DNA from 2 places in the Faecalibacterium faecis genome. Region 1 is predicted to be linked to the other one. Evidence: predicted binding sites of a transcription regulator. Region 1 holds the regulator's gene; the other holds the start of a gene.
What was found. Region 1 encodes Rex, which represses fermentation and respiration genes when NADH is low (regulators of the CRP and FNR family bind a similar motif). Its sites were predicted from a motif close to ATTGTTAANNNNTTAACAAT; they were not measured.
Positions count from the first base shown of each region.

Region 2: the regulator Rex is predicted to act here: its motif matches at 3,438-3,457, upstream of gap (type I glyceraldehyde-3-phosphate dehydrogenase).

Region 1 covers NZ_JBBMEP010000019.1:20,011-36,334, reverse strand. Annotated here, with positions in the region: gene WMO17_RS10280 (DNA translocase FtsK) at 1-2,475, opposite strand, end outside; gene WMO17_RS10275 (ClpP family protease) at 2,578-3,258, opposite strand; gene WMO17_RS10270 (redox-sensing transcriptional repressor Rex) at 3,520-4,161, shown strand; gene WMO17_RS10265 (thymidine kinase) at 4,413-5,030, shown strand; gene WMO17_RS10260 (ABC transporter substrate-binding protein) at 5,630-7,021, shown strand; gene WMO17_RS10255 (carbohydrate ABC transporter permease) at 7,226-8,155, shown strand; gene WMO17_RS10250 (carbohydrate ABC transporter permease) at 8,172-9,023, shown strand; gene WMO17_RS10245 (AraC family transcriptional regulator) at 9,108-9,926, opposite strand; gene WMO17_RS10240 (glycoside hydrolase family 28 protein) at 10,150-11,706, shown strand; gene WMO17_RS10235 (glycoside hydrolase family 88/105 protein) at 11,711-12,856, shown strand; gene WMO17_RS10230 (hypothetical protein) at 13,137-15,047, opposite strand; gene WMO17_RS10225 (efflux RND transporter permease subunit) at 15,055-16,324, opposite strand, start outside.
Region 2 covers NZ_JBBMEP010000014.1:26,298-42,621, reverse strand. Annotated here, with positions in the region: gene spoIID (stage II sporulation protein D) at 1-944, opposite strand, end outside; gene WMO17_RS08675 (citrate synthase) at 1,191-2,561, shown strand; gene WMO17_RS08670 (hypothetical protein) at 2,561-3,346, shown strand; gene gap (type I glyceraldehyde-3-phosphate dehydrogenase) at 3,545-4,576, shown strand; gene WMO17_RS08660 (hypothetical protein) at 5,080-5,478, shown strand; gene WMO17_RS08655 (glycosyltransferase family 4 protein) at 5,568-6,008, shown strand; gene WMO17_RS08650 (glycosyltransferase family 4 protein) at 6,332-7,456, shown strand; gene WMO17_RS08645 (glycosyltransferase) at 7,460-8,659, shown strand; gene WMO17_RS08640 (glycosyltransferase) at 8,677-9,645, shown strand; gene WMO17_RS08635 (acyltransferase family protein) at 9,642-10,523, shown strand; gene WMO17_RS13175 (hypothetical protein) at 10,411-10,689, shown strand; gene WMO17_RS08630 (radical SAM protein) at 10,682-11,863, shown strand; gene WMO17_RS08625 (acyltransferase family protein) at 11,863-12,873, shown strand; gene WMO17_RS13170 (acyltransferase) at 13,156-13,413, shown strand; gene WMO17_RS08620 (GHMP family kinase ATP-binding protein) at 13,536-14,537, shown strand; gene gmhB (D-glycero-beta-D-manno-heptose 1,7-bisphosphate 7-phosphatase) at 14,559-15,887, shown strand; gene WMO17_RS08610 (D-sedoheptulose-7-phosphate isomerase) at 15,904-16,324, shown strand, end outside.

The DNA.
Region 1 (16,324 bases):
CTTTTCGGCACCGGAGCCGTCCAGAATAGTGCGGCTGTCCACCTGACTGGACACTGCAAATGCGATGCGGCTGGGGATGTTGGCCTTGATCAGGCCGGTGATCACGTCCACGCTGGGGCGCTGGGTGGCTACGATCAGGTGCATACCGGCAGCGCGGGCCTTCTGGGCGATGCGGCAGATGGAGTCCTCCACATCCTTGCCCACCACCATCATCAGATCGGCCAGCTCGTCGATGATAATGGCGATGTAGGGCATCTTTTCCAGATCAGGCCGTTCTGCGGCCAGCTTGTTGAAAGACTTGATGTCGCGCACATTGTTCTCTGCAAACAGATGATAGCGGCGCTCCATCTCCTGCACCGCGCTGCCAAGGGCACCTGCGGCCTTTTTCGGCTCGGTGACCACCGGCATCAGCAGGTGGGGAATGCCGTTGTACTCGGCCAGCTCCACCACCTTGGGGTCGATCAGCAGCAGCTTCACGTCCTCCGGGCTGGAGCGGAACAGCAGGCTCATGATGATGCTGTTCACGCACACGGATTTACCGCTGCCGGTGCTGCCTGCAATGAGCAGATGGGGCATCTTGCACAGGTCTGCCACCTGTGCCACACCGGCAATGTCCTTACCAAGCGCAATGCCCAGAGGTGAGGTCATGCGCAAAAAGCTCTGGCTCTCGAACACGCTGCGAATATACACCGGGGTCTTTTTGTGGTTGGGCACCTCAATGCCCACGGCAGGCTTGCCGGGGATGGGTGCTTCCATACGCACGTCCGCCACCGCAAGGTTCAGGGCGATATCGTCTGCCAGCGAGGTGATGCGGCTGATCTTGACACCCGCCATGGGCTGCACCTCGTACCGGGTAACGGACGGCCCGCGGGAGATATCCAGCACACGGGTGCGCACGCCAAAGCTTTCCAGCGTGTCCACCAGCTTCTGGGCGTTGGCTTTCAGCTCTTCCTGCGCGCCGGGGTCGGTCTCGTCCTGCGATTTTTCAAACAGCTCAATGGGCGGATACTGGTACTGATAAGTATCCACCGGTTCGGTCTCGTCCACAGGGGCCGCTGCCGCGGCCTGCTCGGAAGCGGCAGGCTTTTCCATTGCCGCTGCCACCAGCGTGCTAATATCCTTTTCCTCCACCGGTTCGCTGGTAATGCTGATCCAGCCGTCCTCGTCGGGTGTGCCGCGCATGGCAACGGCGTTTTCGGCGCTCACCCGGGCGGGTGCCGCCGGGACTGCGGGCTGGATGGGCACGGCGGGCATCTCCGGCGTGACTGCCGCTGCCGGGCTTTCCGGCTGGGCCGTCGGCATTGCCGGGGTCATGACCGGAGTATCAAAGCTTTCCGCTGCCGCAGGCTGCACCGGCTGTGCAGCTTTTGCAAAGAAATCGGATGCATCGGTCTCCACCGCGTCCTGTACGATGGGCTGCGGGGCAGGTCTGGGGGCCGGGCGCAGCGGGTTCTGCCCAAAGGTGCCGCCCGGGCCCACGATGAGCGGCTCGATGGGTTCGCTGCCGCCCTCCTTCACCTCAGTGTGGTCGGGGCCAAGGTCTACGTCAAAGGAAGCCCGGGGCCGGGATACCCGTACCTGCACCGGCGTGATGGCCGGGGCGGCAGGCTCCGGCTGGGCAAGCGGCTGGCCGGAAGTATCTGCGGGCGGCTCCGGCTGCGGGGCGGCCTCCGGCTCCTCCGCCTCCATCTCTTCGGTCACCTTGTGGCCCCAGTGGCGGATGCCGTTCAGCCAGTCCGGCACACCGATGCGGAAAGCCGGAGTTTCCATCTCCTCTTCGGCATCTTCCTCATCCCGGTATTCATCTTCTGCTTCGTCGTAGTCTTCCTCAGCCTCGGCTTCTGCCGCGCGGGCAGCGGCACGTTCAGCGCGGCGGGCTGCGCTCTGCTGCGCCATGGCCGCACCCTTTGCGTGCACGCCGCCAAACGCAGCGCACAGCCATTGCCACACCTCTGCCGGGGTCAAATCAAAAATGTACAGGCTGACACACAGTGCCAGCACGATCATGATAAGGGTTGCCGCAGGCCGTCCGCACAGCAGCAGCAGGCTGCCGCCCAGCAGTGCACCCAGCGCACCGCCGCCGATCCATGCATTCACGCCGTTTGCGTAGCAGGCAGCTGTCATCTGGAATGCCGACATGCCCTGCGGCTGGATATCGGAAAAAACGATCATCGTGCCGCAGGCAAACACCAGCCCAAGAACCAGCTTGAAGATCTTGGGCAGAAGGTCTTCGCCCCGGGTATACTGCACAGCAAGGCAGCACACTGCCGCGCCCAGCACAAAGCTGCCGCAGCCAAAAAGTCCGAACAGCACATCGTGCAGGGCCTTCCATGCCGAATCTCCCTCCACAAAGGCCAGCACCACCAGCAAAAGGCCTGCAAACAGGGTGCCAAGCCCCGCCGGAAGCCGCTGTTCTGCGCGTTTTTTGCGCGATGCTGCGCGCCGTGTTGTCGTTTTACGTTTTTTTGTTGCCATGTTTCTTTGTTCCCCGCGTTTGTAGTAGACACACTATTTGATTTTATTATTGTACCACGCAGGGAAGAAAATGGCAAACCTATTGTTGTACAAAATCGGCCTTCATTTGCGTTCAATCTCTTTATACAGCCACGCCAGCGCATCCGAAAGCCCGCCCAGCTCGTCGATGAGCTTTTCCTTCACGGCCCGGCGTCCATCCAGCACGGTGCCCATGTCCATCACCAGCTCGCCGGTGTGGAGCATCAGGTCGGTGTAGCGTTTTTCGGTCATGCCGCTGTGGGCCGCCACAAAGCCGGTGATGCGCTGCTGCATCTGCTCAAAGCTGCGCATGGTCTGCGGCACCCCCAGAATGACACCGGAATGCCGCACCGGGTGCACGGTCATGGTGGCCGTGGGCACGATGAAGCTGCGCCGGGCGCTGACGGCAAGCGGGATACCGATGGAGTGCCCGCCGCCCAGCACAAGCGTTGCACTGGGTTTGGACACGCTGGCGATCAGCTCTGCCAGCGCAAGGCCCGCTTCCACATCCCCGCCTACCGTGTTCAGCAACACCAGCAGGCCCTCGATGCGGGGGTCCTCCTGCGCGGCCACCAGCTGCGGGATGACATGCTCATACTTCGTGGTCTTCTGGCCCTGCGGCGCTTCCGAATGGCCTTCGATCTGGCCGATGACGGTCAGGCAGTGGATCACATGCCCGCCGCGGGCCAGCGTGACCGTGCCCAGATCCTCGATCTCTTCCTTTTCCAGCCGACGCGCGTCGGTCTGCTGCGTTTCATCATTCATGTGCTTTCCTCCTGCGTTTTTTGTCAGCATTCCCCAGCCTGTGCCGGGCTATGCAGACCCGCTGCAGCAAAAAAGCGGTAACATTTCATAAAAATTTTTTGAGAATGATTTGACATTCTCCATCGGTGCAGTATACTTTAAATAATTGACTGTAATATCTGCAATATGAACCCGTAAACGGATCGGGGTTTCTTTGTGCCGCATCTGTAAAGCAGGCAGCTGCGGCAAGTACTGCGATAGAGCGAAAGGAGAAAGTATTCTATGAACACTCCTGCAAGGGCTTCGCTTCCCGTTATCAAGCGTCTTCCCAAATATTACCGCTATCTGTGCTCTCTGCAGGCGGACGGCATCAACAGCATTTCTTCCCGCGAGCTGGCTGCTCAGATGGGCACCACCGCTTCGCAGGTACGGCAGGACTTCAACTGCATCGGCGATGTGAATGGCCGGCAGGGCATTGGCTACTCGGTGGAAAACCTGCTCTCCATTCTGGAAGGCCTGCTGTTCGGCAACGGTGACCGCCTGCCCACCATCCTGATCGGCTGCGGCCGTCTGGGCAAGGCAGTGAGCCGCTTTATCACCACCGATACCAACGGCTACCGCCTGATCGCCGCCTTTGATGTGGCACAGAGCGAGGTGGGCAAGGAGATCAGCGGCATCCAGATCCGCCATATCGACGAGCTGGAGTCTTTCTGTGCCGAGCATCACCCCAAGGTCGCAGTGCTCTGTGTGCCCCGCGACGGTGCGGAACAGGTCAGCGGCCGTCTGGTGGATCTGGGCATCGAGGGCTTCTGGAACTTCTCCCACTATGACCTCTCTGTGCCGTATCCCGATGTGGTGGTGGAGAACGTCCATCTGGGCGACAGCCTGATGAGCCTTGGCTACCGCCTGCGCAATCAGGACTGAACGTACCTATTATAAGTAATAAGAGAACCCTCTCAGTTAAAGCCTGAGATGCCGCTGAACCCTCTCAGTCTCGCATACGCTCGACAGCTCCCCCGAAAGGGGAGCTTTGTGAGTGGGGACGGGAAAGTTTCTGCTTCTCCGGCGCAGGGACAGCCTGCCCGGAAGATACAGAAAAGCTCCCCCATCGGGGGAGCTGGCAAAGCCGTCAGGCTTTGGCTGAGAGGGTTCGTTCTGTAAGGAGAGTTTTTCAAATGGCAAAACTGTATTTCCGTTACGGCGCGATGAACAGCGGCAAGAGCACCGCCCTGATGCAGGTAGCCCACAACTACGAAGAACAGGGGATGCGGGTGCTGATCCTCAAGCCACAGGTGGACACCAAGGGCGGCGGTGAGCTGGTGAGCCGTCTGGGCGTGCGCCGCAAGGCTGATCTGCTGATCCCGCCGGAGACGGACGTGTTCGAGGCCGTGCGCACGGCCAACGCTGACGGTGCGCCGCTGGCCTGCGTGCTGTGCGACGAGAGCCAGTTTTTCACTGCGCAGCAGGCAGAACAGCTGTTCATGGTAACGGTGGATTTGAACATTCCGGTGATCTGCTACGGCCTGCGGGCAGATTTTTCGCTTAAGGGCTTTCCCGGCTCTACCCGCCTGCTGGAGCTGGCCCACACCATCGAGGAGATGAAGACCATCTGCACCTGCGGCCGCAAGGCCATCTGCAACTGCCGCAGGGTGAACGGCAGATTCGTCTTTGAGGGCGAGCAGGTGGCCATCGATCTGGAAAACGATGTGCAGTACGTGAGCATGTGCCCCCAGTGCTATTTCAAGGCAAAGCGCGCGTTCTACGCCGAAAAAGCTGCTTCGCGGGTTGAATAAACTTGTATACAAGGCTGCTGTGTTCAACGACACGGCAGCCTTTCTTTTTTATTCCCGGCCCACAGGCGCAGTCCACACAACAGCGCAAAATATGTCGCTGTCGGTGCTTCTTCACCCCCCCAAAGGGCGAAAAAGCACCGATTTCCATGCCCGAAGACCGGTGCCGGATGCCCGCCGCAAACAATTGATATATCAGAGTGCACATTTTTTGCGCTATTGATATATCAGTTCAAAGACTCCCATCCGGGCTTTTTAAGCTGTTGTTCGTCCACAATGTATGCAACGTTTCCACGTTCTGAAACGGAATGTTTACAAAATTATTGCAAAATTCGACGTTCCTCCTATGATGCATCCCAGTTTTCTATGCAAAATAGCGAAGTATACATGTTGCACAGTTTTTCGAGCCAAGTTTATTCATTTCAGCGAAGGCGTCAATTCTTGCGCGGAAACAAGAGCAATATTTGTACGTTTTTTGTTTAGATATCTGCAATTTGCGTCTTTCTTTTTGGTTGTTGTTTTGTTATCATAATTGTATACAACGGGGTATGTGCAGACCCCCGTTCGAGATGATGTTTTCTGTATTTAGGAGGAGAACAAAAATGAGCAAGGCAATTTCTCGTCGTGATTTCATGAAGGTCACCGGCGCTGTGGGCGCTGCCGGCCTTCTGGCTGCCTGCGGCGGCAACTCTGCTGCATCCGGCTCTGCTGCTTCCACCGCTTCTTCCGCTCCCGCTGCTTCTGCAGACGAGAGCCTGGCACTGTCTGACGGCCCTGTTTCCATGACCATCAGCTGGTGGGGCGGCGACAGCCGTCACGAGGCTTACCAGAACGCCATCAAGGAGTTCCAGGCTGAGCACACCAACATCACCATCGAGCCCACCTTCGCCGCATGGTCCGGCTGGGAAGAGAAGATGGCAGCTGCCTTCATCGCTGGCAACGCACAGGATGTGTGCCAGGTGAACTGGAACTGGCTGTACAACTACTCTGCTGATGGCAGCAAGTTCGTGGACCTGAACACTGTTTCCAAGTTCCTGGATCTGACCCAGTGGGATGACGCTGCCATGGACGCCTGCTACGTTGCAAACAGCCAGCAGTGCGTGCCCGTTTCCATGACCGGCCGTATCTTCTTCTGGAACATGACCACCTTCAACAAGGCTGGCATCACCGAAGTTCCCAAGTCTCTGGATGATCTGATGGCTGCCGGCAAGGCATTCAAGGAGAAGCTGGGCGACGATTACTACCCCATGCATCTGGGCGCATACGACCGTATGATACTGATGGTCTTCTACCTCGAGTCCAAGTACGGCAAGGACTGGGCTGACCCCGTCACCTCTACCCTGAACTACACCGAGGACGAGATCGCTGAGGGCATCGACTTCATCAAGAGCCTGGTGGATGGCCACGTCATGATGAACCTGAAGACCTACTACTCCGCAAACTCTGATACCGCTACCCACCAGTCCAACGAGTGGATCACCGGTAAGATCGCAGGCATCTTCGAGTGGGATTCCGCTGCTTCCAAGTACTCCTCCGCTCTGGATGATGCCAACAAGGACGGCTTCACCGTTGGCGAAGAGATCAAGTTCGGCGACAACAACGGCGGCTTCTCCAAGGTCTCCATGGGTCTGGCCATCACCAAGACCAGCAAGTGCGTTGCCGAGGCTGCTACCCTGATCAACTTCCTGCTGAACGAGGAGAAGGGCGCTTCCATCATGGGTTCCGAGTGCGGCATCCCCGCTTCCAAGGCTGGTCTGGCTGCTGCTCAGGCTGCCGGCGCTGTCAAGGATCTGGTGGCTGAGGCAAACGCCAAGGTCATGGCCTTCACCACCAACAAGCTGGATCCCCTGTTCGAGAACAACGACCTGAAGGCTTCCGGCACCGGCATCTATCAGGAAGTGTTCGATACCGTTGACTACGACGGCGTTGCCGGCGCAGACGTTGTTGACACCCTGCTGGACGGCATGGAGTCTGTTGGCTACACCATCGGCTAAGTTCCATTTTTGAGTGCCGCCGTGTGCGGTCACGCACAGAAAAGGGCACCCTTTGACTGAACCTGAGGGGCACCTGCCGCCCGACCGGCAGATGCCCCTTTTTTGTCAGAGATATATTACAAAATCTTGACAAAGCTGTATCCAGTCTGTTACCCCTTCGTCCGTCTCATGCTCCGAAATTCCTTAAAAAGGAGGATTTCCCAGATGAAAGAAAGCAATGCTCCCGCCATCGGGCGCACCCCGTTCCAGAAATGGCTGGACAAATATCAGGGTCTGTTTTATCTGATCCCCTGGATCATCGGCTTCGTCGTCTTTAAGGCAGTTCCCTTCGGTCAGTCGCTGTACTACAGCTTCACCGATATGAACTTCTTCAAGAGCGGCACCCAGTTCGTTGGTCTGGCCAACTACATCACGGCCTTTACCACCACCAAGATCACCAAGGCACTGCTCATCACCTTCAAGTACGCTTTCATCACCGTGCCTCTGAAGCTGGTCTTTGCGCTGTTCATCGCATACATCCTGAACTTCAAGATCGCATGCGTCAACCTGTTCCGTACTGTGTACTACATCCCCTCCATTCTGGGCGGCTCTGTTGCTATCGCCGTTCTGTGGAAGGCTGTATTCAGTGTGGACGGCCTGCTCAACACCGTTCTGCGCGCTGTCACCTTTGGTCTGGTGCAGGGCCCCGAGTGGCTGTCTGACCCCAGCTACGCGCTGTGGATCATCTGCTTCCTGCGTATCTGGCAGTTCGGTTCTGCCATGGTGCTGTTCCTGGCCGCTCTGAAGGGCGTGCCTGCAGACCTGTACGAAGCCGCTACCATTGATGGTGCCGGCAAGTGGCGTCAGTTCTTCTCCATCACCGTTCCGATGATCACCCCCATCATCTTCTACAATCTGGTCACTCAGATCTGCCAGGCTTTCCAGGAGTTCAATGGCCCCTACATCATCACCAACGGCGGCCCCCGTGGTTCCACCACGCTGATCTCTCTGCTGGTCTACAACTACGCATTCAAGTCTTATGACATGGGTATGGCATCCGCTCTGGCATGGATCATGTTCATCATCGTCTGCATCCTGACGATCATTGCATTCACCAGCCAGAAGAAGTGGGTCTACTACTCTGACGAAAGGTAAGGTGACCAGTATGGGAATGAAAGCATCGAACAAAATCGCGACCTTCTTCAAGTATTTCGTCCTGATCCTGGTCGGCGTCATCATGATCTATCCCCTGCTGTGGATGATCAGCGCTACCTTTAAGGACAACAGCGAGATCTTTGCAGGCATCAGCCTGTGGATCAAGCACCCCACTCTGGATGGCTACCGCGGCGCTCTGAACAACTTCGGCGGTTCCATCAACATCCTGCAGGCCATGCTGAACACCTACAGCTACGTCATCCCCAAGGTGATCTGCACGGTGGTCTCCGCCTGTGTGGCTGCCTACGGCTTTGGCCGCTTCGATTTCCCCGGCCGTAAGCTGATGTTCAACATCATGCTGGCCACCCTGTTCCTGCCGCAGGTCGTTCTGAATGTGCCGCAGTACCTGCTGTACAACAAGTTCGGCTGGCTGGACAGCCCCTTCTATCTGGCTATCTGGGTGCACTGCGCATTTGCGACCGAGACCTACTTCGTCTACCAGCTGGTGCAGTTCATGCGCAATGTCCCCCGTGATCTGGACGAAGCCGCTGCCATCGACGGCTGCTCCTCCTTCCAGACCCTGTACAAGGTCATCGTGCCCATGCTTGGCCCCGCTCTGGTGTCCTGCGCACTGTTCCAGTTCATGTGGAGCTGCAACGACTTCATGGGTCCGCTGCTTTACGTCAGCACTCCCGGTAAGTACCCGATGTCCCTGTTCGTCAAGCTGTCCATGGACGGTGATACCGGTTTCGCCTGGAACAAGATCCTTGCTCTGTCCCTCATCTCCATCCTGCCGCAGCTGATCGTCTTCTTCTGTGCACAGGACCAGTTCGTTGAAGGTATCTCTGCCGGTGCCGTCAAGGGCTAAGCCCTTTCCCCGCACAGCATAAGATTATCTGATACAAACAAACACCCCCTGTGCCGTTCCCGTAGATGGCGCAGGGGGTGTTTCTTATTTCTTATGTCCTTTGCGGTACTGCAGTGGGCCAGTACCCATCACCTCGCGGAACACCCGGCGGAAATGGGCGGCGCTGGCAAAGCCGGTCTGCTCGGCCACCGCACTGATGGAAAGCTCAGTTGTTTCCAGCAGCTTCTGGGCCGCTTCGATGCGGCGGTTGTTGATGTAATCCACGATGGACTGGCCCGTTACCCGCCGGAACAAACGGCTCAGGTAGTAGGGCGAAAGATAAAACTGCGCCGCCACCTCGGTGAGGGAAAACTTCTGCCGGTAATTGGCCGCAAGGTAGGCGCAGATCTGCTCCACCGTTTCGTTGTGGGGACGCGCCACAGCGCTGCTCTCGGCAATGCACTCCTGCTCCACATAGTGCAGGATCAGCAGCAGGTACAGCGGGCCGGGGTAATCCTGCTCGGTGCTGGCGCTGGCCATCATTTCCAGCAGGGTACGGATGCGGCTCTGCCACTGCACCGGTGCATACAGCACTGTGCGCTCCCCGGGCGCAAACAGGCGGCCGAAATCCCGCCCGGCTGTGTTTTTCAAATCATGCAGCATCCCCAGCGGAAAGTGGCACCCCACGATCTGCGGCACGGCGCTGCCGGTCTGTGCAAAGCGGCAGCCGCCGGGGCCAAGCAGCACGGCGCTGCCGGGGTTTACCAGCACATTCCCGCCCTCGTATTCCAGCGTGACGCTGCCCTCCGACACCAGCAGCAGATAGCAGGTGTCCTCATCCGGCGGCAGCTCGTAGCGGTTCGCATTCAGACGCAGGGTGGCAGCGGCCACCTTGCCGGTGATCTTTTCACGTTCTGATCTCATAATACACTTCTCATCATCTTCCGAGGGAAAACCCTCTCCGTCATCGCTGCGCGATGCCACCTCTCCCAAAGGGCGAGGTTTTATGCATTTGACCGTTCCGCTCCATAAAAGCTCCCTCCTTCGGGGGAGCTGGCAAACCCAAAGGGTTTGACTGAGAGGGTTCTTTTTCATCATACCATGCCCAAGGCATTTGGGCAAGACAAAACCATCAGGAGGTTCTCCCATGAATCTGTCGCTTATCCGTTCCATGACGCGCAGCGCTGTTTTCGAGCTGGAAAACGGCCTGTGCTATCGTCCGGCCCACCCGTTCACCGTTACCCTGAACGGAAGGACCGTCTACGAAGCCTGCCAGACCAACGTGTTCTCCCTGTTCTCCCTGCTGCCCGGTACGGAGTACACGGTGGGTGTGCAGGCCGAGGGCGAAAGCCTGACCTGCACCTTTACCACCGAGGCCGAGACCTTCTTTGTGGATGCTTCCCGCTACGGTCTGGTGGCCGACGGCACCACGGACAACACCCTCAAGCTGCAGGCGGCTCTTTCCACCTGCCCCAAGGGCGGCACGGTGTATGTGCCCGCAGGCCGCTACCGCACCTGCAGCCTGTTCCTGAAAAGCAACACCACCCTCTATCTTGAAAAGGGCGCTGTGCTGCTGGGCGACAATGACCGCACCCACTACCCCATCCTGCCCGGCGTGATCCCCAGCGAGAACGAAGTGGATGAATACTACCTGACCGGCTGGGAGGGCAACCCGCTGGACAGCTTTGCGGGTCTGTTGAACATCACGCAGGTGCACGATGTCGTTGTGACCGGCGAGGGCACGCTGGACTGCGATGCCGAGAACGGCGACTGGTGGGTGACTCCCAAGATCAAGCGCATCGCATGGCGGCCCCGCGCTGTGGCTGCTGTGGACAGCGAGAACATTTGCCTGCACGGCATCACGGTGCAGAACAGCTATTCGTGGACGATCCACCCCATCTTTGTCAAGCACCTTGACCTGCTGAACTTCAACATCAACAACCCCTACAATGCCCCCAACACCGACGGCATCGACCCCGAAAGCTGCGAGTATATCCGCATCATCGGCGTGAACATCCATGTGGGCGACGACTGCATTGCCATGAAGGCCAGCAAGGTATTCCTTGGCATGAAGCTGAAAAAGAGCTGTGAGCACACCGTTATCCGCAACTGCCTGTTGGACAAAGGCCATGGCGGCATCGTCATTGGCAGCGAGATGAGCGGCGGTGTGAAGGATATGGTGGTCACCCAGTGCCTGATGGACCACACCGACCGCGGCCTGCGCGTCAAGACCCGCCGTGGCCGCGGCAACACCGCCGTCATCGACGGGCTGGTGTTCCGCAACGTGGAGATGCGCGGTGTCAAGGCACCCTTCGTCATCAACATGTTCTACTTCTGCGACCCGGACGGCCACGGCCCCTATGTGCAGTGCCGCGATGCCATGCCCGTGGACGAGTACACCCCGAAGCTGGGCAGCCTGACCATGGAGGACATCGTCGCCACCGACGCTCAGTTCGCGGGATGCTACTTCGACGGCCTGCCGGAGCAGCCCATTGAGCGCGTTTCCATGAAGAACGTCACGATCACCTTTGACCCCAATGCCGAGGCCGGTCAGGCCGCTATGGCGGATAACCGCCCTCTGGTGAAGAAGCTGGCCATCTACGCCGAGAACGTCAAAGAGATCGACCTGCACAACGTGAAGATCGAGGGCTACGAGGGCGAACGCCTGCACTTTGCAAATGTCGGCCATTTTGAGGAGGACTGATACCATGACCCATGAAGAAATTCTTGCCATGCTGGGCGATTACGTGGACTATCTGATCGCCAATTCCAGCGCCGAAGCACCCATGTGGAACATCGAGAAGGTGCGCAGCGGCAAGCCCAACAAATGGAACTACATCGACGGCTGCATGATCACGGCCTGCCTGAGCCTGTACAAGACCACCGGCGACGAGAAGTATCTGAACTTCTCCAAGAGCTTCATTGATTACTTTGTTCAGGAGGATGGCTCCATCAAGACCTACGACCCCAAGGAGTACAATCTGGATAACGTGAATCAGGGCAAGAACCTGTTCACCCTGTACGATATCTTTGGGGATGAAAAGTACCGCAAGGCCATCGAGACCATCCGCAGCCAGCTGGCCACCCAGCCCCGCACCAAAGAGGGTAATTTCTGGCACAAGGACATCTACCCGTGGCAGGTGTGGCTGGACGGCACCTACATGGCCCAGCCCTTCTACATGGAGTACGAGACCCGCTTTAACAAGATGCAGGGCTGCATCGACAGCTACAAACAGTTCATGAATATCAAAAAGCACATGCGGGACGAAAAGACCGGCCTGTACTACCACGGCTATGATGAGAGCCGCCAGATGTACTGGGCCGACCCCGTCACCGGCTGCAGCCCCAACTTCTGGCTGCGTGCCATGGGCTGGTTCATGGTAGCCATGGTGGACGTGCTGGAGCGGATGGACGAGCAGCTGTACAACGAGTACCGCGGCATCATGGCAATGCTCAAGCAGACCATTGAGGATGTGCATAAATTCCAGGACGAGGAGACCGGCATGTTCTGGCAGGTGATGGATCACCCCGGCGTGGAGGGCAACTACCTCGAGACCAGCGGCACCGCTCTGTTTGCCTACGCGGTGCTCAAAGGCGTGCGTCTGGGCTACCTGCCGAAACGCATGGCCGCATGGGCCGAAAAGGCCTTCTACGGCACCTGCGACAAGTACCTCTCCAAGAACCCGGATGGCAGTCTGCAGCTGGACGGCATCTGCCTGGTGGCGGGTCTTGGCGGCAAGGATCACCGCGACGGCTCTCTGGCCTACTACTTCAGCGAGCCGGTGGTCTGCAACGATGCCAAGGGTGTCGGCCCGCTGGTGCTGGCTTACACCGAAATGATCGCACGCAAGTAACCTGCATATCGTGGGCGGGCAGCTTTCTTGCCGGACACGAGTCGGGCCATTCCATCGCCCGCAGGGCTGTTGCAAAACAGCGTCTCTTTAAAATGTTGAAAACAGCCGCATTCACCGTACAAAACGGGCAGAACGCTGAAAACTCAAAGGCAGATCTCAAAAAAAAATGAGATAGGCAGCCCCTTTCGGGGAAGTCTATCTCATTTTTTCGTTGGGGCTGTTTTGCAACAGCCCCTTCTCTATGGAAAGAGGTTCAACATGAATTCTCGAAGATGTCTTATCAGAACTTGAACAGGTTCATGATGCGCTGCCACAGACGGGTGAAGATGTTGCCTTCCTCCACCGTCTCAGTCTCGGCTGCAGTGGTGTCGGCAGCAGCCACGGTTTCAGCGGTCTTATAGACGAACTTCACGCTGCTCTCGGCATCGTCCGGTGCACCGGCAAAGCTGGTGTAGTCGTTCAGGCGGTCGGTCATCTCGTCCAGCACGGTCTTCAGGCCATGGAGCTGATCCTGATCCAGCGCGCCGGTCAGCTTGGAGATGCCTTCCTCGTTGAACTGGTTCAGGCCGTCGTTCAACTGGCCTGCGCCGTCATTCAACTGACCTGCACCGGTGTTCAGGGTGTTCACGCCGTCATACAGGGTCTTGGTGCCTGCAGCCAGCTGTGCGCTGCCATCCTTTGCGGAGTGGGCACCGTCCGCAGCGGTCTGCACGCCTGCGGTGTACTGGTTCACGCTGGAAACAAAGAACTGGATCTGAGAAAGGCTGGTCTTCAGGGCGCGGACATCGGCCATATCCTGACTGTTCTCCACCTGATACTTCAGCTCGGCCTTGGCGGTGTTCTTTGCATCGGCATTGGTCACCATCTCCAGAGCGCCGGTCAGCATGGAAGCGTCAAAGTTCTGCATCAGCTTCAGGGCTGCTTCCAGATCGTGGTTCGTCTTGGTCGCGGACAGATACAGGGCCAGATCCAGCTGACTGTCCTTGAAGCTGGGAGCCTGCTCCCAGATGGTGCGCACGATCTTGCGGCGTCCGGCAGCAAGGGTCTTATCGTTCATGGTGAGGATGTTGTCGATCACAGCCTCGTAGTTCGACCATGTCATGTCCTCGTCGATCAGGCCGCCTTCCTTCAGGGTCTTGTTGGCAGAAGCCAGCACACCGTCAGCCACCTGCTGCGCACCGGCGTTCAGTGCTGCATTGTTGGCGCTCAGGGTGTCCAGACCGTTGGTCAGCTGGCCAAGGCCGTCGTCCAGAGCGGCAGCGCCGTTGTTCAGGGTGTTGGCACCGTCCAGCAGAGCCAGAACACCGCCTGCCAGCTGAGAGGTGCCGTCCACCAGCTGGGAAGCGCCGTCCATGAGCTGGCTCATGGCATCGTTCAGCTGGTTGATGCCGTCGGTCAGGTCGTTAATGCTGCTCAGGTCGAACACATTGTCCGTACCCAGAGCGGCCGTGCTGGTAGCGCAGGCCACCATGACCTGCGGGCAGGTAAAGTCTTCCACATCGGCTTCCACCGTCACGGTGTCCTGCAGATAGTCTTCGATGCTGTTCACCTCATCGGGCAGCAGGCCGGACAGGGAATCCTTCACGCCCGGCAGGGTAACAAAGGCGGCAACGCTGCTTTTGGCGGCGCTTTCGATCATACCGTGTTCTGCGGTCACGTTGGAAGCATCCCCGCCCAGAATGACACCCACAGCGGTGATCAGCGGAGTGACGATGGTGCGGTCCTTGCCGTTCACGTTCACGGTGCCGGTCTCGTTGTTCTTCAGGTTGACGGTCACAGTCAGGTGGCCGCTCTTGCCAATGATGTCCTCAAGGGCGGCTTCCTGACCGTCCAGAGCGTAGGTCACCTTCACATCGATGGGCAGGGCCTTGTCGGTATTGCCCTTGTAATAAACATCGGTGTCGTTGGTGTTCCACACCAGCTCTTCCCCGTTCTGGGTGAACTCGGCATCGCTCTCAGTGTTCTGGATGTCGGTCAGGGTGGTCTTGTCGGTGACGTTTGCAAGGCCGGAGGCGCTGTACAGGTGCTCGCTGACGGTGGTGCTCTTGATGGAGCCGTCGCCGTTCATCACAGCATAGACGGTCTCGGATTTGGAAAAGCTGCTCTTACCAGCTGCAAATGCGGGCATTGCACAGCCTGCGGCGAGGGTGAGAGCCAGCGCCGCACTGGCGAAACGAAGCGATTTTTTCATAACGTAATTACTCCTTTTCAGACTTCTTGGCGTTGGCGGATTCGGGTACCATCCACTTGAGGGTGGTGTGGCGGATGATCCAGTCGCACAGCATCAGGGCTGCGGGCAGCATCACCAGAATGACCACCATGCTGATCAGTGCGCCGCGGGAGATCAGCAGGCAGATGCTCTTCAGCAGCTCCATCTTACTGATGGCAGCCACACCGACGGTGGCGGCAAAGAAGGTCAGGCCGCTGGTCAGGATGGACTGGCTGCAGTGCTCCAGCGACTGCTGGGCGGCTTCCTTCGGGGTGCGCCCAAAGGCGCGCTCCTCGTGGTAACGGGTGGTCATCAGGATGGAGTAGTCCACGGTAGCACCCAGCTGGATGGTGCCAATGACGATGCTTGCAATGAAGGGCAGCTGCGTACCGGTGAAGTACGGGATGCCCATGTTGATGGCGATGGCGGCTTCAATGCTGGCCACCAGCAGCGCCGGGATGGAAATGCTCTTGAAGGAAACGGCGATGATGACCAGAACGGCCATGATGGACCAGACGTTGACGTTCTTGAAGTCCACATCTGCCACTTCGATCAGGTCTTTCGTCATGGCACCCTCGCCGGTGATGACGCCCTCGGGGTCAACGGTCTTGATGAGGGAAATCATCTCGTCCAGCTGGTTGTTGATGGCGTCCGTGCCAGTCTTATAAGAGCTGTTGGCAAGGATCAGCTTGTAGCCGCCGGACTGCAGGATCTCCATGATGCTGTCGGGAAGCAGCTCGGTCTGGAAGCCCGGGCCGGTGATGGAATCCAGACTTACCACCTGCGTAATGCCATCCACGTCCTTGAGTTCATCGCACAGGTCGCTCACCTCGGTGGCAGTCAGGTCGTCATGCACCAGAATGAAGTGGCTGGTGGTCATGCCGAAGTCCTCGCCCAGCTTGTTGGTGCCCACGATGCCGGTCAGGTCCTGCGGCAGGGAGTCGAACAGAGTGTAGTACACCTCGGTCTTGTTCTGCGCGATGGCAAAGGGGATGAGGATGAGGATAAAGATAACCACGATGGGCACCGAGTGGTTGGAAACAAAGTAGCTGAGCTTTTTCAGCTTGGGGATCACGGTGCGGTGCTTGTACTTTTCCACCCATTTATCAAAGGTAAGGATCAGGGAGGGCAGGATGACCACGGTGCAGATGACGCCGAGGGCAACGCCCTTTGCCATGACAAGGCCGATATCGCGGCCCAGCGTCAGACGCATGGCACACAGTGCCAGGAAGCCTGCAATGGTGGTCAGGCTGGAAGCG
Region 2 (16,324 bases), on a different contig from region 1:
TGCTCCGCCATGGCCTTTGTGCCCCACTGGCTCAGGCCCACACCGTGGCCGTAACCCCGGGTGGTAAAGCTGAAATTCCCGCTCTGGTACTGTACCGTAAAGCATGTGCTGCGCAGGCCCAGCGCCCGGCGCAGGGTCGTGCCGGAAACGGTCTGCCCGCAGACCGTGACGGTTTTTGTGTATCCGGCGCTGGTCAGCGCTGCCGGGCCGAACCAGCCTTCCGGCGCGGCGAGGTCGGCAGAAATGCCAAGGCCTGCAAGGGCCTGCTGCAACTGTTCTGCGGAAAAGGTGACGGTGTATTCGTAGTTGTCAGCGGAACGGTCGGTGCTGCTGTCCACTGAAATGAGGTAGGGCAGGGCGGAACCCCATACATTTTCACTGGCCTCGGTCTGCCCATTGGAAATGGCAAAGTAGCTGGCGCAGGCAGGAGCGTTCTCATAATAAAGTATCTCATCCAAGACCTCGTCCACAAGGGCGGAGAGGCGGGCGTAATTCTGCTCGTAGGCGGTGCCCCAGTAGCTGCGCAGCACCGGCTCGGTCAGGCAGCCCTGCCGCCGGGCTGGGTCGGCAGTGAGCCAAGCGCCGCTTTGCAGGGTGGTGTGGTCCTGGCAGTAGAGCGCATAGCTGTGGGCGGCAACGGCCTGTGCCTTGAGCGCTTCGTCCGGCCAGCTCACCGGCATCTCGGCGGCGACAGCACCCAGAACGTATTCCTGACGGGAAAGCTCCAGCACCTGTCCGGTGGCCTGATCCTCCACCAGAAAGGTTTCGGCATCCGCAGAAGGCACGGCATTTGGCGGCTGCGCAGATGCTGCAGGTGAAGATACGGCAGAAGATGCGGGCTTTGCCCCGCTGAGCACGGCGCGTGTGACCCGGTAGGCAGCCAGCGGCAGAATGCTGCCCAGCACCAGCAGGACCGCAAAGATTGGCAGAAAAAACTTTTTCATAGTCCCAAACCCTCCGACAGCGGTGTTTTTTTAATCAGAATACCGGATATACCCTGAAAAAAGATGCGAAACAGGGAAAAAGCCTTTTGTGGTGCAAGCGCAAAAAAGCACCAAACCGGCTTTTTGTGCGCTGAACGGTGCAGTTGATGCTTGAATTTACTCGTCAAAAGCGATAATATAGAATTATACCCATCATTGAGGGTGGGTGGGAAAGTATATAAATAGGATGAAAGGAGAATTCCCCTTATGAATTTTGCACATTCGGAGGTGGCAACGCTGGACCCGAACACGATGCGGACTTTGTGTGAGGAATATGTTGCCAACAACTACATCGATCCGGAGACGAGCGAACGTCTGGGGGTCAAGCGCGGCCTGCGCAACCCGGATGGCACCGGTGTGCTGGCCGGCCTGACCAACGTCTGCGACGTTGTGGGCTATAAAAAGGATCAGGAAGGCCATGTGATTCCCACTCCCGGCAAGCTGATCTACCGCGGTGTGAACATCAACGAGATCGTGGACGAGGCCTACCGCAATGACCGCTTTGTGTTTGAAGAGGTGATCTGGCTGCTGCTGTTCGGCAGTCTGCCCAACCGGGAGCAGCTGGACGATTTCTGTGAGATCCTGGCAGAGCACCGCGCCCTGCCGGAAGGCTTCATGGACACCATGAACGCCCCCTCGCCCAATATCATGAATAAGCTGCAGCGCTGCGTGCTGGGCCTTTACTCTTATGATGAGCACGCCGAGGATCTGAGTCTGGAGAACATCCTGAGCCAGAGCATCAATCTGATCGCCAGCATGCCCACCATGATGGTGAACGCTTACCAGATGAAGCGCCGCTACTACGATAAGCAGAGCATGTTCTTCCACCTGCCCAAGCCCGGCCAGAGCACGGCAGAGCACATCCTCAGCACCTACCGTCCGGACCAGAAGTTCACCCACGAGGAAGCAAAGCTGCTGGATATGTGCCTGCTGGTGCACGCCGACCACGGCGGCGGCAACTGCTCCACCTTTACCGCCCGTGTGCTGTCCTCCTCCGGCACCGATACCTACTCCGCAATCGCGGCGGCCATCGGTGCACTGAAGGGCCCCAAGCACGGCGGTGCCAACCTGATGGTGAACCGTCAGCTGAAGGATATCCTCAAGCATGTGGAAAACCCCGAGGACGACGATGAGGTGCGCGAGTATCTGCGCCGCATCCTGCGCAAGCAGGCGGGCGATGGCTCCGGCCTGATCTACGGCATGGGCCACGCGGTGTACACCATCAGCGACCCTCGTGAAGTGATCCTGAAGCAGCGCGCCCGCCATCTGGCCTACGACAAAGGCTTTGAGGAAGAGTATAATATGCTGTGCAGCATCGAACGGCTGGCCCCCGGCATTTTTGCCGAGGAAAAGGGCAGCACCAAGCCGGTGTGCGCCAACGTGGACCTGTTCAGCGGCCTGATCTACAACATGCTGGGCATCTCTGAGGATATCTACACCCCGCTGTTCGCCATTGCCCGTGTGCCCGGCTGGTGTGCACACCGCGTGGAAGAGGTGGTATTCGCCAACCGTATCATTCGTCCCGCTTACAAGTATCTGGGCGTGCGCCAGAAATATAAGCCGATCGAGGAACGCTGATGAATCCTTCTGTTTTGTTCGTTTTTATCCTGAGCATTCTGCTGGGCGTGCTGCGCGCGGCAGACCTTGCCTTTGGCACCGATGCCGTCACCGGTCTGTGCGTGGTCGGCTCGGTGTGGTGGCGCTATCTGGCACTGGGTATCGTGGTGCTGGCTGCAGTGCTTGTGGGCCGTACACAGCCTTCCCGCTCGGAAGCGGTGCGTAGCCGCAGGCCGCTGGCCGGTATTCTGGCTTTTGTCGGTGCAGTATGTTTTCTGGCCGCAGCGGGTGCACAGATCGCGCTGGGCGCAGCTTCCGGTCTGGGCGGCTTTGTGCGGTGCATTCTGGAATGCCTGTGCTCCACGTGGCTCAGCACCATGGGCCGCTCCTGGCTCAGCCCCAACGAGTGGAAAAAGCCCTTTGGTGGGCTGTATCTGGCCGTGGCGGGCAGTCTGCTGTTCTACTGGAACGTGCTGCTGCGCTTTATGGAGAACAGCTCCAGCTGGCACCGCGTGACCCCTACAGCGGCGGTGTGGCAGGCGCTTGCGGCACTGGTGTTTTTGGCAGCGCTGGCCCGGGCGTTGCATGTCCCGCAGCCGGGCAATGGCAAAACACTGTGCGCAGCCGGGCTTGCCGCATTTGCACTTTGCCTGTGCTGGCAGCTGCCCTACGTATTGGTTTTGATGAGCGGCCTGAGCTGGGCCGCACCGGCTGTCTGGCCGGAGATCTTTGCCGGACTGGGCCTTTGCTGCGTGGGCGGCATTGGCGGAGCGTGCGTTACAGCCTGCTTGAACGGGGAGAGCTGACAAAAATGTTGGCACTCTGTTGGCGCAATTGCCGAAAAGCAGGGAATGAAAGGAATTAAAATCGTACAAAAGCAAAAAATGCAGTGAATGTCTTGTTAATTTTTTGGCAGACACTTGAAACTTTCTGCGTTTTGGTCTAAAATAAAGATACCGTGATTTATCCGATTATGGGTAAAATAATTAGGAGGTACTATTAACATGGCTGTTAGAGTTGCTATCAATGGTTTCGGTCGTATTGGTCGTCTGGCTTTCCGTCAGATGTTTGATGCTGAGGGTTACGAGGTCGTCGCAATCAACGACCTGACCAGCCCTAAGATGCTGGCTCACCTGCTGAAGTACGATACTGCTCAGGGTTCTTTCTGCGGCAAGATCGGCGAGGGCAAGCACACCGTCGAGGCTACCGAGGACTCCATCATTGTTGACGGCAAGGAGATCAAGATCTACGCTGTTAAGGACGCAAAGGACGCTCCCTGGGGCGAACTGAACGTTGATGTCGTTCTGGAGTGCACCGGCTTCTACACCAGCAAGGAGAAGAGCATGGCTCACATTCAGGCTGGCGCAAAGAAGGTCGTTATCTCTGCTCCCGCAGGCAACGATCTGAAGACCATTGTCTTCTCCGTCAACGAGAAGACCCTGACCGCTGAGGATCAGGTCATTTCTGCTGCTTCCTGCACCACCAACTGCCTGGCTCCCATGGCTAACACCCTGAACAAGACCTACCCCATCGTCTCCGGCATCATGACCACTGTTCATGCTTACACCGGCGACCAGATGATCCTGGATGGTCCTCAGCGCAAGGGCGATCTGCGCCGTGCTCGTGCTGGCGCACAGAACATCGTTCCCAACACCACCGGCGCTGCTAAGGCTATCGGCCTGGTCATCCCCGAGCTGAACGGCAAGCTGATCGGTTCTGCTCAGCGTGTGCCTGTTCCCACCGGCTCTACCACCATTCTGGTTGCTGTCGTCAAGGGCAAGGATGTCACCAAGGAGTCCATCAATGCTGCTATGAAGGCTGCTACTTCTGAGTCCTTCGGCTACAACGAGGATCAGATCGTTTCTTCCGATGTCATCGGCATGCGTTACGGCTCTCTGTTCGATGCTACCCAGACCATGGTCGCTAAGATCGACGACGACACCTATCAGGTTCAGGTCGTGTCTTGGTACGACAACGAGAACTCCTACACCTCTCAGATGGTCCGTACCATTAAGTACTTCGCTGAGAACTGCTAATCACAGCTCTACGCTCAAAAGTGCTTGAGATGCCGTGCTGAATGACGGCTGGTACCGGCTTTGCTGGTACGAACATGCTGTGATTGGTACGACAACAGGATAACGAGTTCAACACCCTTCCTTTTGCGGGTTTCCGTGAGAGGAAGGGTGTTTTTTTGCTGCAAAAAAGCAATGGAACGAGTTCCTTTCTAAAATGAATAGGTTGCAACAAAAAGACGGAATAAAGTACGGAAATCTTAGCCATGATGCAGGCAATGATACAGCTGCAAAGTATTGTACCCCAGAGGAAAAAATGGTAAAATATTTTTAGTGTCAATAAATACATTTACGAAATTGATATTGATGATTCTGGAAATAAAATGTCAATGAATTGCGGCGTAAATCTGTCAAAAACCTGGGCGTAGATGCGTCCGGGCTTTTTCTGATGTAAAGGAAACCGGGCCGGAGTTTGGCACGGTATGGGGATGAGATCCCTAAATGGGGAAAGCGACAGGAAAGGGAAAATGAAAGAGAAATTGAGGCTTGCTGTTTTTGGCCACAAAAGGTGGTCGAGAGAGGGCGGCGTGGAGATCGTGGTAAAAGAGCTGTGCACACGGATGGCGCAGCAGGGCTGTCAGGTGACATGCTACAACAGATCGGGACATCATGTGAGCAGTGCGGAATATGACGATGCTGGTAAAACGGAGTACGAGGGAATCCGTCAGAAGTCTGTTCCGACCATTGAACGGCGCGGGGCTAGAGATATAATACGCAGCTGTCATAATAGGGACAAGGGTACGGCAGAGAAGGAAAGGCTCCGCAACCCGAAGTTCATATTTTCTTACCCGAAGAATGAACGACTGATCTTTCTGAGCGGCAGAAATGCCGCACAGGAAGAAATCTCGACCATGAGGGTGGGGTGACAGCCAGCGGACAGGCAAGCGAGCCTATCCGCTCTTTGTGTTGGCCGAGATGTTAATGAAGAAATTGAGTGGGATTGTGGGAAAGATTTATGAGTAAGAAACTTGCGATTGCGATGTTCGGACAGAAGCGATTATCGAGAGAAGGCGGAGTAGAAATCGTTGTCAAAGAGCTCTGCACCCGAATGGCACAGAATGGCTGTGACGTGACCTGCTACAACAGAGCAGGCCATCATGTGAGTGGTGCAGAATATGACGATGCTGGCAAAACGGAGTACGAGGGAATCCGTCAGAAGTCTGTTCCGACCATTGAACGGCGCGGACTTGCTGCAGTCAGCTCCTCCGCATTTGCGGCACTTTATAGTGCATTTGGAAAATACGATGTGGTGCACATCCACGCCGAAGGTCCGGCATTCTTTGCATGGCTGCCGAAGATGTTTGGGAAAAGAGTTGTTGTTACCGTCCATGGAACCTGTGAAATAATGTTAGTAACCAGAAAAAATCCTGATTTCATGCGGGTTTGCGCGGCTTGACCTTTTTTACCTTAACTTGTTTCTGTTTACCATGGTGCGTTGCGTTCCGGCGTGATTTCGGGGGTTAGTGGCTTCTGGTTGCGCTCTATACTTAACCCACCACAGCGAAAGCTGATAGAGCAGAAAACAGAATAAGGAGGTACGAGGACAAGCCTGCGTATAGATTGTTGCTGCAATCTGTATACAGGCTTGTTGTTGTGCTATGAAGTAGGAAAGGTGAATAGTGAAAGACGAGCATGACAATTTAAGGAAAAGAACTGCTGGGATTGTGTATAAGCCTAGGACAAGAATAGAAACTATGGAATGACGGTTGGAGAGAAGTAATGGAAGAAAAAATCAGACTTGCGGTTTTCGGACAGAAACGTCTTTCGCGTGAAGGCGGGATAGAGATTGTTGTAAAAGAACTCTGCACCCGAATGGCACAGAATGGTTGTGATATAACTTGCTACAATAGAGCAGGCCATCATGTGAGCGGTGCAGAGTATGACAAAACCATTGAATATGCTGGCATCCGTCAAAAGGTTGTTCCGACTATTGAGAAGAAGGGACTTGCGGCGGTAAGCTCTTCCTTTTTCGCAGCACTTTGTAGTGCATTTGGAAGATACGATGTGGTGCATATCCATGCAGAAGGTCCTGCCTTTTTCTGTTGGATACCAAAACTTTTTGGCAAGCGTGTAATCAGCACTATCCACGGTTTGGACTGGGATCGCGAGAAGTGGCGCGGAAGCGTTGCATCCAAGTTCATTCGTGGCGGCGAAAAGAATGCTGTGAAATATGCGGACGAGATCATTGTTCTAAGCAAAGACGTGCAGAAGTATTTCTTGGAGACCTACGGAAGGGAGACACATTTTATCCCTAATGGTGTCAATCGGCCAGAGGTTCGGGAAGCAAAGCTGATCACGGATCATTTTGGATTGGAGAAAGATTCCTACATATTGTTCCTCGGTCGTCTGGTGCCAGAAAAGGGGATTCGATATCTGGTTGAGGCCTTCAAGAATGTCAAGACGGATAAAAAGCTGGTTATCGCAGGCGGCTCTAGTGATACGGATTCCTTTATGGAGGAATTGAAAGAACTGGCGAAGGGTGACAATCGGATTCTCTTTACTGGGTTTGTGCAGGGAGCAATGCTGGATGAACTATACAGCAACGCTTACATCTACACGCTGCCGTCTGATCTGGAAGGAATGCCATTAAGTCTGCTGGAAGCAATGAGCTATGGAAACTGCTGTCTGGTTTCCGACATTCCAGAGTGCACAGAGGTTGTGGAAGATAAGGCATTGATTTTTAAAAAGTCAAATATAGAGGACTTGCAAGAAAAACTGCAAGATGCCTGTGACCATCCTGAAATGGTTATGAAAATGAAGAATCAGGCAGCTGACTTTATCTGCGAGAAATATAACTGGGATGATGTCGTAAAGGAAACGATGAAACTGTACAGGAGAAAATAATAGATGAGAGTATTGATAATAAATAAATTTCTATATCCAAACGGTGGATCAGAAACCTACATATTTAAGCTGGGTGAGGCGCTAGAGCAGCACGGACATGAGGTTCAGTACTTCGGTATGGAGCATGAAGGTCGCTGCGTGGGCAACCGAGTCAATGCTTATACGTCAGATATGGACTTCCACGGCGGCAGCAAACTGAGTAAGCTGACCTACCCGATCAAGACCATCTACAGCAAGGAAGCACGGGTGCAGCTGAGAAAAGTTCTGGACGACTTCAAGCCGGATGTCTGTCATCTGAACAATTTTAACTACCAACTGACTCCTTCCATCATCCTGGAAATCGTGAAGTGGCGCAAGGAGACCGGAAGAGAGTGTAAGATCATCTTCACGGCACATGACTACCAGCTGGTCTGCCCGAACCACATGCTGAACAATCCGAATACGCACCAGAACTGTGAGAAGTGCCTCGGTGGTCATTTCGTGAACTGCATGAAAGGCAAGTGTATTCACGGTTCCACGGCGAAGTCAGCCATCGGCATGATGGAAGCCGAATTCTGGAAGTGGAAGGGTACCTACAAGTACATTGACACTATGATCTGCTGCTCCGAGTTCATGAAGAGCAAGATGGACAGCAATCCTCTGTTTGCTACTAAGACCGTGGCAATGCACAACTTCATCGACAAGGTGGAGTGGAAAGAGACTCCGAAGAAGGATTACATCCTCTACTTCGGCCGCTTCTCTGAAGAAAAGGGCATCGGCACACTCATCAAGGTCTGTAAGGAGCTGCCGGATGTGCAGTTCATCTTCGCCGGTACTGGCCCGCTGGAAGAGACAGTAAATGGTATTAAGAACATCAAGAACGTTGGCTTCCAGAAAGGCGAGGCACTGGAGAAGCTGATCCGTGAGGCACGGTTCTCCATTTACCCGTCTGAGTGGTATGAGAACTGCCCGTTCTCCGTAATGGAATCCCAGATGTATGGCACACCAGTGCTGGGAGCTGAGATAGGTGGTATCCCGGAGTTGATTCAGGTTGACAAGACCGGCGAGCTGTTTGAGAGCGGTAACGGGAAAGATTTGAAAGAAAAGATAGAAAAGCTCTGGGGTGATAAGAAGCTGTGTGAAGCATATAGCAAGAACTGTAAGAACATCAGCTTCGATACCATTGATGAGTATTACGAGAAAATTATGAAGGTGTACCAGTAAGAGAGGAGGGCAGGCCGATGGTTTATATGCTGTTTGATAACCCAGCGGATAAACAGAATATGACATTTCTGAACGGCTATGAAACAGCCAAGATTCGGCAGATTTATCCTCCACAGAAATGTAATTCCACCAAAGAAATGCTGGCAGCTTGCAAGGATATGATCAAGCAGTCGGGGGAGGGTGACACTATCATCTGTTGGTACGACTTCATGGCAGTTTTGTGCTGGTGGTTGTGTAAAGTACAGTTCAAAAATAGAAAGATTATTGCGCTAAATATTCTGCTCAAAGATAAAGCAACTGCGAAAAACAAGCTGGCAAAGTTTTTATACAAGCCGATGCTGAAATCAAAAAAGGTTCAGGCGACGGTGACTTCTAAGAAGTACGGTGAGCATTTGAACGAAATGCTCGGAATCCATAGGAGGTACACGCTGCTACATGACACCTATCATGGTGGTTACAGCATTGAATATGAAGGCGAAGTAGTGCCGAATAGTGTATTCTGCGGCGGACGGAACGGTCGCGACTGGGAGTTTCTGATTAGAATTGCACAGGCTATGCCAGAAATTACATTCAACTGTGTTATGCCGAGGGATAGGTTTGAAGAGTACAAAGATAACTTCGGCAAAAATATGGTGGTGAAGTCGGATATTCCTGAACAGGAATTCCTTGAGTTCATGTGTCAGTCACAGTTGGTAGTTACGCCGTTGGATACGGAGGCACCGGCTGGACTGATTGCTTTTTACCAGGCAGCCGCCAATGGGAAGATGGCAATTACGTCGGATACGGTAACTACACAGGAGTATTTCGCCGATGGCAGAGGTGCTTTGTGTGGAAGGGATATTGAAGACTGGAAAAATACAATCCAGTACTTCTTGAAGCATAGAGAAGAAGCTGATTCTAGCGCAGAGAAGTTCAAGCGTTTCCTTGAGAATGAATGCTCAGAGGAAAAATATGCAAAGACATTGTGGGGGATGCTTGCGGGATGAAAGAGAGATATGAGGGAATAGATGGCTTGAAGGCCTATGCCATATTGGGAATTGCACTGATGCACATTCTGGCAAATGGAAAATATGAAGCAAGTGGATTTGTATTTGACCAGCTTATACCATCCTTTACGAACCTTGTGTTCCTTTTTATGATGGTCAGCGGTTTTGGCATGTGCTGCGGCTACTACCAGAAATTCAAGGAACAGAAAATCGGTGTGGGAGAGTTCTACACCAAAAGGTACAGCAAGATCTGGCCATATTTCGCATTGCTCTGTGTGGTGGACTTCGTAATATCACCTAGTAAAAGTGCGTTGTATGAGGTCTTTGCAAACCTGACACTCTGCCAGGGACTTTTGCCGAATATGAATATATCGGTTATCGGTGTGAGTTGGACGCTGGCAGTCATTTTTGTATTTTATCTGCTGTTCCCATTCTTTTGTTTCCTGCTTGAGAATAAGAAGCGTGCATGGTCGGCATTTGTCTGTGCTGCAATCTATAACTTTGTGTGCAGTATATATTTCTTTGATGAAAACCACATTGCAGATAGGGTGACAGTGAATTTTAATGAACGGTCGAATATTCTGTACAGTGCAGTCTATTTCATCGCGGGCGGCCTGATCTTCCTCTATCGAAAAGAGTTGGCTGAGTTCGCATCGAAGCACAAGGTTATCGCCGGAGCGATTCTGCTGATTGCCTCGGCTGCTTATTTTGCATTAGGCAGTTCTACGCTCACGATGCTGTTCTTCTGTGTGGCAGCACTGGTCTATACCCTCGGATGTAAGCGGGGGGGGGGTACTGGTCAATCCAGTCGCCAAGTTCCTCGGTGGTATCAGCTTCGAGATTTATCTGTGCCACATGGTAATTTATCGTGTGCTTGAGAAGCTACACCTTGTTCATCTATTTGAAAATGATCTGCTGGCATATATCTTCACAGCTGTTGCAGTCATCTGTGGTTCGATTGTGTTTTCGGTATGTGCCAAGTGGTTCTTAAATAAAGTCGAAACATTCTTAAAAGAGAGAGTTAGGAGAGTTAATCATGTCTGAAGAAAAGAAGTTAAATGGTACGGTCATCGTCACTTACCGCTGCAATGCTCGTTGCTCCATGTGCAACCGTTATAAAGCACCTTCCAAGCCGGAAGAGGAAATCAGCATTGAAACCATCAAGAAACTGCCGAAGATGTATTTCACAAATATCACTGGCGGTGAGCCGTTCATCCGCACTGACCTGAAAGATATCGTGCGCGAACTGTACAAGAAGTCTGATCGTATCGTTATCTCTACCAACGGCTTCTTTACTGACCGCATCGTTGACCTGTGCAAAGAGTTTCCGCAGATCGGTATTCGTATCTCTATCGAAGGTCTGGAGCAGACCAACAACGAGATTCGTGGTCTGCAGAACGGCTACCAGCGTGGTTACGGCACACTGAAGAAGCTGCGTGAGATGGGCATGAAGGACGTTGGCTTCGGTATGACTGTTCAGGACAAGAATGCTCCTGACCTGGTTCCGCTGTACAAGATTTCCGATGAGATGGGCATGGAGTTTGCAACTGCTTCTCTGCATAACAGCTTCTACTTCGTTGAGGCGAAGAATATCATCCACGATCGTCCGATGGTTGCAAAGAACTTCGAGAATCTGGTCAATGAACTGCTCCGCAGCAACAGCCCGAAAAAGTGGTTCCGTGCATACTTTAATCACGGTCTGATCAACTACATCTACGGTCAGAAGCGTCTGCTGCCTTGCGACATGAGCTTCGATACCTTCTTCATCGATCCGTATGGCGATGTTATGCCTTGCAACGGCACCAAGGACAAAGAGGTTATGGGTAACCTGAACAATCAGACCTGGGATGAGCTGTGGAACAGCCCGGAGGCTGAGAAGGTTCGTGCAAAGGTTCGTTGCTGCGACCGTGACTGCTGGATGATCGGCAGCGTAAGTCCTGCGATGCACAAGTACATCTGGAAGCCGGCTACCTGGGTTCTGGTTCACAAGTTCAAGGCTCTGTTCACCAAACATCCGTACAGCATGTATGAGCTGAAGATTTGCCGTGACTACCGTGATGGAAAAGTTACCAAGGAAGATCTGGATAAGTGCAGCACCTGCGACATGAACTGTGTGATCAACAACGGTCTGAGTGAAGCTTCTAAGGAGCAGCTGAAGCATAAGACCGGCGAGGAAATTGTGGATGCCGATATCGCACAGCAGATGGAGACGAAGTAATGGGTGAAAAGACAGCGGTAAGAACAAGAGAAAAATGGGTCGATGATGTAAAAGTCATTGCCTGTATATTGGTTGTGCTGGGTCATTTCTTCCAAAGCATGACGAAGGCGAATATTCTGCCTGAAAATGATTTGTACCAGTGGTTTAACACAACAATTTACTACTTCCATGTACCGCTGTTCTTTATTTGTAGCGGATACCTATATCAGAAGTACAGCAATGTAAATAGCGTGAGTAGTTGGTGCAAGAATGTGTCGAAAAAGGCATTGGCACTCGGCGTACCCTATGCCACTTTTACAACTGCTACATGGGTGCTAAAAAAGTTATTTTCAAGCAGTGTTAACGATCAGATTGGAGGTTTGAGTGATACATTATTTCTTCACCCGACTTCACCGTACTGGTATTTGTATGCACTCTTTTTTATTTTTCTTGTCACACCGACTTTTAGCAGCGCAAGAGCGGCAGCAGTAGGAATAATAATTTCTTTGTTTGCAAAACTTTTGATTTTAACCGGTATTGGGTATGAAATTTACGCAGTTTCGACATTTCTGTCAAACGAAATCTGGTTTGTACTCGGCATGAGCATTTGTGTGTTTAACGTACAGCCAAAGGGCAAAAAAGTATTAGGAATGATATGTGGATTGCTTTTTATAATTCTGAGTATTTTGGTGTATACAGCGGAAATCAGCGGTAGTGTGGTCTCTTTCGCAATGGGATTATTGGCTTGTGTGGCTGTTATCATGATGGCGGCGGGTTTTGAGGAAAAGTTCGGTAGAGGCATGGAATTCATTGCAAAGTACACAATGCCGATTTTCTTGATGCACACGTTGTTTGCTGCACCATTGAGATCACTCCTGATGAAGATTGGCATCGAAAGTGCTGTGATTCATGTGATGCTGGGACTTGGCATCAGCTTTGCAGGTCCAATTATAGCTGCTTGGATTATGAAGAAAACGAAGTGGTTAGAGTTCTTTCTGTATCCGAATAAATTTATTAGAAAGGTATCATAAGAATGGGACTTAAAGGGACAATCAAAGAATGCCTTGGATTGATTCGAGCAAAAATCTTTGGTGTAACTGCGGGACAGCGTGTGTATATTGGCAAGCATTGCAGTTTAAAAGGAAAACACCATATTACTTTTGAAGATTCCGTAACGGTACGCCCTTATACCCAAATCTGGTCGGGGGGGGGGTACGGTAAGAATTGGAAAAGGCTCCGAAATTGGTGAACGCTGCCGGATATCTATTGCCAATTCTCTGGAAATCGGAGAAAAAGTACTCCTTTCGCCCAATGTGTATATAACAGATTGCGACCATGAGTACCGTAATGTAGATATTCCGATTATTGATCAAGGAATTGTACAAAAGGGACAGAAAGTGTCTATCGGAGATGGTTCATACATTGGAATTAACGCTGTGATTGTAGGTAACGTAAAGATAGGTAAGCATTGCGCGATTGGAGCCAATTCAGTGGTTACTAAAGATGTGCTGGACTATTGCGTAGCAGTTGGGAGTCCAGCAAAAGTTATTAAGAAGATGGGATATTCATAAATAAATGGTGGATGTTCCTACTTCCTTATCAAACTCTGCTGCTGTTTATTCTGTAGAAGGGTAGAATAAGCTGGAGATATTACGCAATGGTGAATATCTTTGAAAATAAGGAGAAGAAGCATATGATTATTACAAAAACACCATTCCGCATGTCCTTTTTTGGCGGCGGAACAGATATGGAAAGTTTTTTTAGGGAAAACGGTGGAGCTGTTTTATCTACCACATTTGACAAGTATTGCTATGTAAATGTACGCCATTTACCAAGGTTTTTTGACTATTCAACGGAATTGTCCTATTCAAAGACGGAACGAGTGACAAACATTGATGACATTCAGCACCCTGCAATCCGCAATGCTATGAAAATGCTAGACATGCACGAGATTCGTCTTACATATGAAGCAGACCTTCCAGCACGTTCTGGCCTAGGAACATCAAGTTCTTTCGCAGTTGGAATGCTGAATGCCTTCTATGCTTTAAAGGGTAAGTATGCTGACAAGAAAAGACTAGCAGATGAAGCGATTTATCTGGAGCGTAATCTCTGTCAGGAAGCTGGTGGATGGCAGGATCAAATCGCTGCTTCTTTCGGTGGATTTAACCGAATTAACTTTAATGCGGATGGATATGAAGTCCTGCCGGTTATTATTTCACCGGAGAGAAAGAAGCAACTTAATCAGAATTTGATGATGTTTTTCACTGGGTTTACCCGTTTCTCTTCTGATGTGCAGAAAGCAAATGCAGCAGGAAAACAAGATAAGACTGCTCAGTTGAAAGAGATGCTTGCTCTGGTTGATGATGCAGAGCGTGTTCTGACAGACAAGAATGCAGATCTGGATGATTTCGGTAGAATGCTGGATCACACTTGGAAACTTAAGCGTCAAACTGGATCGGCTGTTTCTACAAATAGTATTGATGAACTTTATGCAAAAGGCGTGGCGGCTGGTGCATTGGGCGGAAAATTGCTGGGTGCTGGTGGTGGCGGATTCCTTGTATTCTATGTTCAGCCTGAACGTCAGGATGCGGTGCGTTGGGCGATGCGTGACCTGATGCATATTCCGTTTGCATTTGAGGATGGTGGTACGAGGGTGATTCATTATACACCGGAAACCTACGAACCAAAGAACTAATTTTGAGTGAGGAATGAAGAGATGAAAGTAGTAATAATGGCAGGAGGCAAGGGAACGCGTATTTCTTCAGTTGCCAGTGATATCCCGAAGCCTATGATTAAAATTGAAGGGAAACCAGTACTGGAACATGAGCTGGAGTGTCTGCGTGACCAAGGGTTTACTGACATTATTATTACGGTGAGTCATCTTGGTAATATTATTATGGACTATTTTGGGGATGGATCTGGTACATCCCCTGTGACGGGAAAACCGTTTGGCGTACATATTGAGTACTATTTTGAAAAAGAACCGTTAGGCAACGCAGGTGCCTTGTTCAAAATTAAAGATAATCTGACATCTGATTTTCTACTTTTAAATGCAGATGCAGTGTTTGATGTTGATTTTAATCGTTTTGTTGGCTTCCATCAGGAACATGGTGGAATGGTTACACTTTTTACCCACCCGAATAGCCATCCATATGATAGCGGGTTAATCGTTGCAGATAAAAATGGAGAGGTAAAAAAGTGGCTTGCAAAAGAAGACGAGCGGCCGCAGTATTATAGAAACCGAGTGAATGCAGGATTGCATGTTATCAGCCCGAAAGTGCTGGAACTGGTTGATATTGATGCGGATTCAATAGGCAAGATCGGTGCAAACGGTAAACCGGTAAAAGTTGATTTGGATCGGCAGTTATTAAAACCGTTAGCCGGGACAGGAAAGATGTTCTGTTATGACAGCCCAGAATATGTGAAAGATATGGGTACCCCGGAACGGTATTACTCCGTATGCGCGGATTATAAAGAAGGAAGAGTATCCGGGAAAAATCTAAAAAATAAGCAAAAAGCAGTATTTCTTGATAGAGATGGAACTATTAATAAATATGTTGGTTTTCTTCGAAATATAGATGATTTTGAACTGATAGATGGTGTGGCTGAGGCAGTTCGTAAAATCAATGAATCTGGCTATCTTGCAGTTGTTGTAACGAATCAGCCGGTAATTGCTCGCGGTGAAGTGTCTTTTGAAGAGCTGGAAGAAATTCACAATAAGATGGAGACACTTCTTGGAAAAGAAGGAGCATATTTGGATGCCATTTACTATTGCCCTCATCATCCTCATAAGGGATACGAAGGGGAGAGACCAGAGCTAAAAATTGATTGTACTTGTCGCAAACCGAAGCCTGGTATGCTGTTGAAGGCGGCAGAAGATTTCAATATCGATCTTTCACAGTCGTGGATGGTTGGTGATGGAGAAAACGATATCAAAGCCGGTTATAATGCAGGATGCAGAACAGCGTTGATTGGTCGTGAATCTTATGGTCAGACAGTGACAATACCGACATTAAAAGAGTTTGTAGAACAGTGTCTGAAATAAAAGAAAGGGTATCGAAATGAGTGAGTTGGAAAAAAGATTGATGAAGCATATTGATTTATTAGTGGAACGTTACCCTTCACTTGAATCAGAAAAGAACAGTATTATCTCTGCATATCTGCTTTTGGAAGAGTGCTATGTAAATGGTGGAAAGCTGCTTGTGGCAGGTAATGGAGGTTCGGCTGCAGATGCAGAGCATATTGTTGGTGAACTAATGAAAGGCTTTAAAATGCCGAGAAAGCCCAGAGCTGATTTTGCGGAAAAGCTTATGGCAGAAAATCAGGAATTAGGAACTGTTCTTGCGGAAAATTTACAAGGTGCACTTCCCGCGATTGCGTTGGATGGACACCCAGCATTATCTACTGCATATATGAACGACTGCGAGCCGTTGCTTTGTTTTGCACAGCAGGTTAATGGTTACGGTAAAGCAGGGGATGTGT